One region of the Pseudomonas sp. Irchel 3A5 genome, then DNA from elsewhere that is predicted to be linked to it. Evidence: riboswitches for the same ligand, from Rfam matches in the RefSeq annotation. Region 1 holds a riboswitch; the other holds the start of a gene.
The links. A riboswitch is a leader RNA that binds a small molecule or an ion and turns the genes downstream of it on or off. The one in region 1 is predicted to bind cobalamin.
Positions count from the first base shown of each region.

Region 1 (4,171 bases):
GGCCGATCAATCCCAGGGTTTCACCGCGCCGTAACTGCAACGCGACATCCCGAACAATGGGCACACCCTTGATCGACCAGTTCAGACCGGAGCACGACAACACGTCGCGGTCGATGTCGGTCGCTGGCTGTTTGAGAATGCTCATCGACCCCCCTTGGCCTTTATCAGAATCACGGCGAATACCGGTGCGCCGATCAGGGCGGTGATGACTCCGACGGGCAAGACCTGGCCCTTGATCGCCGTGCGGGACAGCACATCGGCAGCGATCAGAAAGACCGCGCCGGCCAGGGCACTGACCGGGATCAAACGACCATGACGCACGCCGACCAGCAAGCGCGCCGCATGGGGCACGACCAGGCCGACAAAACCGATGGAACCCACCAGCGAGACCATCACCGCCGTGACCAGCGCCACCGTGGCGATCAATATCACTTGAACCCTACGCACCGGGATGCCCAGGGCCGCGGCGGAATCACTGCCGAACATGAACGCATCCAGCGAGCGCCGATGCCACAGGCAGACCGCCAGACCGATCAACACCACCGGCACGGCCAGCGTGACTGATTGCCAGCGCACGCCACTGAGGTTGCCCAGCAGCCAGAACATGATGCCGCGTGCCTGTTCGGAGTTGGCTGATTTGGTAATCAGGAAAGAGGTCAGGGCGTTGAACAGTTGCGAACCGGCGATGCCCGCGAGAATGATCTGCCCGCTGCCACTGACAGCGCCGGTACTGCGCGCCAGCAGGGCGACCAGCACAAAAGCGGCCATGGCCCCGGCAAACGCCCCGGCTGACAACGAGATAGCGCCTGCGCCCACGCCGATGATCGCTACCAGGACCGCGCCGGTCGAGGCCCCGGCGGAAATGCCCAGCAGGTAAGGATCGGCCAGGGGGTTGCGCAACAGTGATTGCAAAACCACGCCCGAAATAGCCAGGCCCGCGCCGCAGGCCGCTGCGACGAGGGCGCGGGTCAGGCGATAATTCCAGACGATGCCTTCATCGATAGGGTCGAGCACGAAGCCTGCGCCCCATAGCTTGTTGGCCAGCACCTGAAACACCAGCGACAGGCTGATCGGCGTTTCGCCAATGGCAATGCCCGCGACAATCGCCACCAGCAACACCGCCAGCACCCAGGCTCCGTGCAGGCAAATCTTGCGTAACAAGCGACCGGCGAATTGCGCTGTCATGGGTGCAGATCAAATTTGTCGATGGCGTCCGCCAGTTCATCGATGCCGTCGAAGGTACGAATCGTCGCTTCCATGGCTTGGGCGTCCAGAATGACAATCCGGTTGTTCTTGACCGCGTCCATGTTTTTGGTGACAGGGTCGGTCTTGAGGAATTCCAGTTTTTTCTGGAAATCATCGGCCGGGAAGCGGCGGCGGTCCATGCGCGCCAGTACCAGAATGGTCGGGTTGGCCTTGGCGATGGTTTCCCAGCCAACCGTCGGCCATTCCTCATCGGACTGCACGATATTGCGCAGACCCAGGGTGTCCATCATGAACGCCGGAATGCCTTTGCGACCGGCGACATAAGGGTCGACGTTCAGGTCTGCGCTGGAGAACCAGAATACTGCCGAGGCGTCCTTCAGGTGTTTGCCTTTGACGCTGGCCTGAGCCGTGGCGAGACGTGCCTGCAGGTCGGCGTTCAACTCGGCACCACGGGCCTGGACGTCGAAGATTTGCGCCAGTTGCGTGACGGTCTTGTACAGGCTGTCGATCGAAAACGGGCGCAGGCGCGTGCCATCAGCACCTTTCAGATTGTCTTTGCCTTCGCAGTCCGACGGCATGAGGTAGGTGGGGATTTTCATTTCGTTGAATTGTTGCCGGGTGCCCACCACGCCTTGGGGGCCGACCATCCATTCGAATTGCACGGCGACCAGTTCCGGGCGCTTGTTGATCACCGCCTCGAAGCTGGGATCGTTATCGGCCAGACGCGGGATCTTGTCGTTCAGGTCCTTGAAACGGGGCAGCACGTTGTTGAACCACAGCGAAGTCCCGACCACTTTCTCGGCCAGCCCCAAGGAATAAAGGATTTCAGTGGCTGACTGGCCAATGGTCACAGCTTTGCCGGGCGCCTTGGCGAAGGTCAGCGGCACGCCGCAGTTATCCAGAGTCAGCGGGTAGGTTGTCTGCATGCCAGAGGGTTGGGCCGGGTTGGCCGCCAGGGTCAGCGCAGAAAAACCCAGTCCAGCAAGCAGAACAGCAAAACGAGGCAAAGACATGAAAAACGATCTCCATTCGAACGGTTATCCGCACGATGGTGTTCTGGCTGGATACACATCACGACTTGCTGCTGGCAAAGGCTCGGCAGGGTCAATCAGTCACGGCTGTGCCGCCGTGCTGACGGATGTACTCCCCGGACACCCCGCCGGTGGGTCAGTTGCCAGAAAGTGCGGCCGCTTTATTGGCTGCGGTGCAGCTTTCTGATGTCGGCAGGTCTCCTGACTGACGCATCATCGCCGTGCTCGGGCCTTCCCGGAGTGACCCAGTGGCATCGATGGAGCAGGGCTCAGCGCCTACAGTTGCGGGGGCAGTTCCGGTTGACGACCTTGAGGTCATCACGGATTCCCTATTAATCCCGTTTGGAAACCGACGGGCGGCATGGTAATGGATATGTTTAAAAGAGTGGGGATTTTTCCTATATTGGTCGCTGGCAGGCATTTTTTTATCGTGCGTTTCGCTTGCTCGGCGCATGATGCAACCCTGAACTGGCAGGGCGTTAACACCGTCCGGCGGTGAACCTTATCGACCGATGGCCGGTCGATAGTCCGTCCAACCAGGTTTACACTGGTCCGCTACACCTTTTGGAGACATTTTCCTGTGATATCGACTCAACGAGTGGCCTGGCTTAAAGCCTGGGGTGCCCACGGTTTTACCGCCACCGGCGTGGTCATTGCATTTCTGGCGACCATTGCCCTGTTCGATGATCAAGCCAAGGCATGTCTGTTGTGGCTAGGCCTGGCGCTTGCAGTGGATGGCGTCGATGGTTCGCTGGCGCGCAAATTCAACGTGCAGTCGGTGTTGCCGGGCTTTGACGGTTCAGTGCTGGACCTGGTCATTGATTATCTGACGTACGTGTTTATCCCTGCGTTGTTTATTTATAGCTACATCCCGCTGCCGCCTTATACGTTGTTGTTGAGCACTGCGATCATTCTGGTGTCGTCGCTGTTCTGTTTCTGCAATCTGGAAATGAAGAGCAAGGACAATTACTTTCAGGGCTTTCCGGCGGCCTGGAACGTGGTGGCGCTGTGTCTATACATCATTCAGCCATCGCCTTGGGTGACCTTCCTGACCATCATCGGTCTGGCGTTGCTGACGGTGACACGGATGAAGTTTCTGCATCCGTTCCGAGTGCGTCGTTTCATGCCGCTGAATATCCTGGTGACCACCATCTGGTTGATCAGCAGTGCGTTGCTGATCATCAACCATCCCCATAACGGGCCAGTGGTGATGGGCGTGTGGTTCACGATGTCGGCGTACTTTATCGGCATCTGCCTGTGGCGCACTTCGCTGGAGTATTGGGGTAAGTGGCGGGCTTGAGTACTGTTTGAAGGATCTGTAGGAGCTCAGGAGCACCGCGAGGCAGCGATGGCGTTCTGTCTGATACACCGCTATCGGGGCCTCGCGGTGCTCGTGCGCTCCTACAGGTCCAATGTTTGCCGCACGACAGCGATTGCATTTCTGACAATTTTCCCCCACCAATACCGACTATCAAGAGCAGTGATTTCTACGTAAACGACTCCGGGCGTAACCTTTGTTCATTCCCGAAATGAACCCGATCCGGAGGCTCTCATGAACCGCATTTACGCTTTTGCCCTGTTATTGACCGTTGCTGTTGTCTCCGGTTGCTCCACCCATCATGCCGTTGAATTGCGTCCTTACACCGCCCAGGAAACACATCAGTTAGCGCTGGAAGATTTGAATCGTCGCGGGCTGACCTTCGACGAGTATCAGATCGCCAAGGCTAAACTGTTGGCTGATCCACAGATGCAAGCTGTTCGGGCATTTGATAATCGCGGTGAGATCAGTGCTGATAACGCTGAAGTCAGCAAGGATCGTCAAGGCTAAGCGCTCAAGTACAGTCCCGATAAGTCCTTGGTTATCCAGAACTGTACCGGTTGTATTTTTACCTGACTGTTCGTGTGTTTTTGGGCGTTGGTTCGTTAGGGTGAAG
Region 1 is NZ_FYDU01000013.1:25,775-29,945, reverse strand. It holds gene CKW31_RS20625 (ABC transporter ATP-binding protein) at 1-145, opposite strand, end outside; gene CKW31_RS20620 (iron ABC transporter permease) at 142-1,185, opposite strand; gene CKW31_RS20615 (ABC transporter substrate-binding protein) at 1,182-2,219, opposite strand; cobalamin riboswitch at 2,411-2,606, opposite strand; gene pcsA (phosphatidylcholine synthase) at 2,818-3,537, shown strand; gene CKW31_RS20605 (hypothetical protein) at 3,790-4,065, shown strand.

Region 2 (4,171 bases), on a different contig from region 1:
CATCGCGCCGAGAATCGCATCCGGCCAGCAGGTCTCCGACAGCCCGACGCCCTTGCCTGGCAGCCATTCCAGATTGCCGTGTTTGCCCACATGCACCACCGCATGGGCACCATAGGCTTTGCGCAACCAGAAATAGAAGGCCAGATAACCATGGGGCGGGACAAGATCCGGGTCGTGATAAACCGCGCTGGCGTCCACCTGATAACCCCGTGCCGGCTGAATGCCAACGAAGGTCAGGCCAAACCTGATCCCGGCAATCATCATCCGTCCACTGCGGAACATCGGGTCTTTATCCGGCGTGCCCCAGCGTGCAATCACCGCTTCACGGTTGGCCAGAGGCAGTTGCTCAAACGCAGCGGTGTACTCGTCGAGCGCCATGCTTTGGTGGCAGGGACGAAGGTCGATGCTGTCCAGATCATTGGTCACGCCGCCAAGCAACTGGTGGATCAAGTCAGTACCCGTTTCCGGCAATTCGGCAACCGGATAACCCTCGCCCTGCATGGCTCGCAGGATGTTCAGCGCCGCCGCTGGCGTATCGAGGCCGACACCGTTGCCGATTCGACCGTCGCGCGTGGGGTAATTGGCGAGAATCAACGCAACGCGCTTGTCAGCATTCGGCAAACGCCCGAGCAATATCCAGCGACGCGCCAGTTCGGCAACAAAATCCATGCGCTCAGGTTGCGGGCGATAGCAGACCACATCTGACTGACTGCGCTCACTGTGCCAGGCCAGATCCTTGAAGCTGACCGGCCGACTGATGATTCGCCCGTCCAGTTCGGGCAACGCGATGTGCATGGCCAGATCCCGGGCACCCAGACCTTGCTCGCTGGCCCGCCAGCCAGGTTCGTTATCCTGAGCGCAAATCGCCTGAATCACCGGGACGTTACGCCGGAATGGCCGCAAATGCGGCGTTTCCGGGCTGGACTGAGCAAAACCGGTGGTGTTGAGGATCAGCTCAACGCCGACCTCGTCCAGCCAGTCCTCGACCACCGTCATGCAGCCCGCTTCCTTCAGGCTGGCGACGGCGATGGGCAACGGGTTCAAGCCTTGCGCCTGCAAACGAGCGCAAAATACATCGATGAACGCGGTATTGGCGGCCTGCAAGTGCGAGCGGTAGAACAGCAGCGCCACGACTGGCTGATCCACCACCCAGTCAGCGAACCATATTTCAGGATCAGCGCTGACGCCCTGCGGATGGTAAACCGCAGTTCGCGGCAAGGCTTTTGGCTCGGACCACGAATAATCCCGATCCAGCATGCGAGTCGCGAGGCAACGGTAAAACTCCAGCGCGTTGTGCATGCCGCCCTGACGCAGAAACTGCCATAACCGGTGGCAATCCTCGGCGGGCGCAGTGCTGCGTTCAGTCAGCTCGGGATCATGACGATCACAGCCTGGCACCATGATCACCTGCACGCCCCGTGCTGCCAGCTCCATCAGGCGTTCGACGCCGTAGCGCCAGTAGCCGATCCCGCCATGCAAGGAAATCAGAATCACCTTGGCGTGGCGCAGCACTTCATCGACATAGAGGTCGACCGAAGCGTGGTTCTGAACCTGCATCGGGTTGGCCAGACGCAAGCTTGGGTAATCTTCCGGCAGTTGCTGCGCGGCTTCGGCGAGCAACGCCAGGCTTGAATCACCACTGCAGAGAATCACCAGCTCGGCGGGGGTTTGTCCGAGGTCGGCAATACTGTCGTCCGGTACAAAACCACCGGGCTGGGTTCTCAACAGGTGCATGGGTCAGTCCGCAAGCGCAGCGCGCAGTTGGGATTCAAGTGCAGCAGCATCGAGCTTCTGACCGATCAGCACCAGATGAGTGGCGCGCTCTTCGTCAGCACTCCAGGCACGGTCGAAGTGTTTGTCGAAACGCGTACCCACGCCCTGAATCAGCAAGCGCATCGGCTTGCCAGCGATGGCAGCGAAACCCTTGACCCGCAGGATGCCATGCTGAACGACCAGTTGGGTCAGCGCGGCAAGCAGCTGTGTTTCTTCGGATTGAGGCAGCTTGATGGAAATAGAGTCGAACGCGTCATGGTCGTGGTCATCATGATCATCGCCTTCGTGGTGATCGTGATGGGTCTTGCGCCCGTCGATGTGCTGCTCGGACTCGGCACCCAGCCCCAGCAGGACGTTGATCGGCAGACGACCGCTGCTGGCTTCGATGACCTTGACCGCAGGCGGCAGCTCTTCGGAGACTTCGGCACGCACTGCGGCCAGACCGGCAGCGTCGATCATGTCGGCCTTGTTGAGGATGACCAGATCGGCGCTGGCCAGTTGATCGGCGAACAATTCATGCAGTGGTGATTCATGATCCAGATTCGGATCGAGCTTGCGCTGTGCATCGACCTGATCAGGGAATGCAGCAAACGTACCTGCGAGTACTGCAGGACTGTCGACGACAGTGATCACCGCGTCGACGGTGCAGGCGTTGCGAATTTCTGGCCACTGAAAGGCTTGCACCAGTGGTTTTGGCAGCGCCAGACCGGAGGTTTCGATGAGGATATGATCCAGATCACCGCGGCGCGCGACGAGTTCGCGCATGACCGGGAAGAACTCTTCCTGGACGGTGCAGCACAGGCAGCCGTTGGCCAGTTCGTAAACGCGGCCAACCGCCTCTTCTTCCGTGCAGCCAATGGTGCATTGCTTGAGGATTTCACCGTCGATGCCCAGTTCGCCAAATTCATTGACGATCACGGCGATGCGCCGACCTTCCGCGTTATCCAGCATGTGGCGCAGCAAGGTGGTTTTGCCCGAACCGAGGAAGCCGGTAACGATGGTGACGGGAAGTTTGGCCAGTGTTTTCATCGGATGCCCTTTGGCAATACGGCGGGCAAGCAGGACGAAAACCCTGTGTGGCCACAGGCGTGTAGCCACAGAGATGCGATTCGCCACCGGATCACCCCGCCCGGTTGTAGTGAGAATTCGTCGGGCTCAAGGCCCGAATCGAGGCAGGTCTCCTGGCTTGCGGCGCCCCTGAAAACCTCCGGGGCAGTCATTGCGCCTTCCCGCCCTTGACGGGCAGTGGCTGTGCAGAGAATGCAATGACCGTGCGATAAATCAGCACCGCTTACAGTTGCGGGGGCAGCCGCGGCATTGACCGCGTTCCCGTCTTAGCTCCATATCGTCCGACCCGCAGATCGGCTGGAGAACCTCGAACCCGCAAGGCTACGCAGTGACTGCGGGCAGGTCAATCGACTGATTGACGTTCCATGCAGACGCATGCTCTCCTACACGCCTTGTTACGGGTGCCCCTCACGGGGTGAAACGGGAAACCGGTGAGTTCAGGCCTCTGGCCTGCACAAGTCCGGCGCTGCCCCCGCAACGGTAAGCGAGCGAAGAATCAGATCCACTGTGCGCATCACGGCATGGGAAGGCGATTCTTGCAGGTTGACGCCATGGTGCGCTCAACCCCTCGCAAGCCCGGAGACCGGCCCGACATGAAACAAATAACGAACCCGCGGTGGGCGGGCGCAGTTGCACTCCCCTGACACTCGTCAGCGGACAGTGCTGCGCATGCCTGCTTGCCGACATCAAGAGGGAAGCGCCATGTCGATCATTACAACCAGCCACTCCGCCAGTACCGCAACCACCCAGACCCAACGCCTGACCGCCGCCATCGGCGCAGCGATTCTCGGCGCCTGTCTGGTGTACTTCGCCGGTTTCTCGCACATCGAAGCGGTCCACAACGCCGCCCATGACACTCGCCACAGCGCCGCCTTTCCTTGCCATTGAGACCTGACGCCATGTTCAAGCGAATCGCTCAAACGGCCGGGTTCACCGGCCTGCTCGCCGCCCTGCTGTTGACCCTGCTGCAAAGCTTCTGGATCACGCCGTTGATCCTGCAAGCCGAAACCTACGAAAACGCGCCTGCCGAGCAGGTCCATGAACACGCTCACGGCGAGACTGCACAGGCGGGCCATGTGCATGACGTCGAAGCCTGGTCGCCGCAAGACGGCTGGCAGCGCATTGTGTCCACCACCGGCGGTAATCTGGTGGTGGCAGTGGGTTTCGCGCTGATGCTGGCGGCGCTGTACACCTTGCGAGCGCCGGGCAGAACCTCCCAAGGCCTGTTCTGGGGGCTGGCCGGTTTTGCCGTGTTTACCCTGGCGCCAACCCTGGGCCTGCCGCCCGAACTACCGGGCACCGCTGCTGCGGACCTCAATCAGCGACAGAT
Region 2 is NZ_FYDU01000004.1:139,615-143,785, forward strand. It holds gene cobN (cobaltochelatase subunit CobN) at 1-1,734, opposite strand, end outside; gene cobW (cobalamin biosynthesis protein CobW) at 1,738-2,802, opposite strand; cobalamin riboswitch at 2,927-3,166, opposite strand; cobalamin riboswitch at 3,224-3,448, shown strand; gene CKW31_RS07585 (CbtB-domain containing protein) at 3,544-3,729, shown strand; gene CKW31_RS07590 (CbtA family protein) at 3,741-4,171, shown strand, end outside.
Region 2: it holds a riboswitch for cobalamin, as region 1 does, so the genes downstream of both, cobW (cobalamin biosynthesis protein CobW) here and CKW31_RS20615 (ABC transporter substrate-binding protein) in region 1, are expected to answer to the same signal.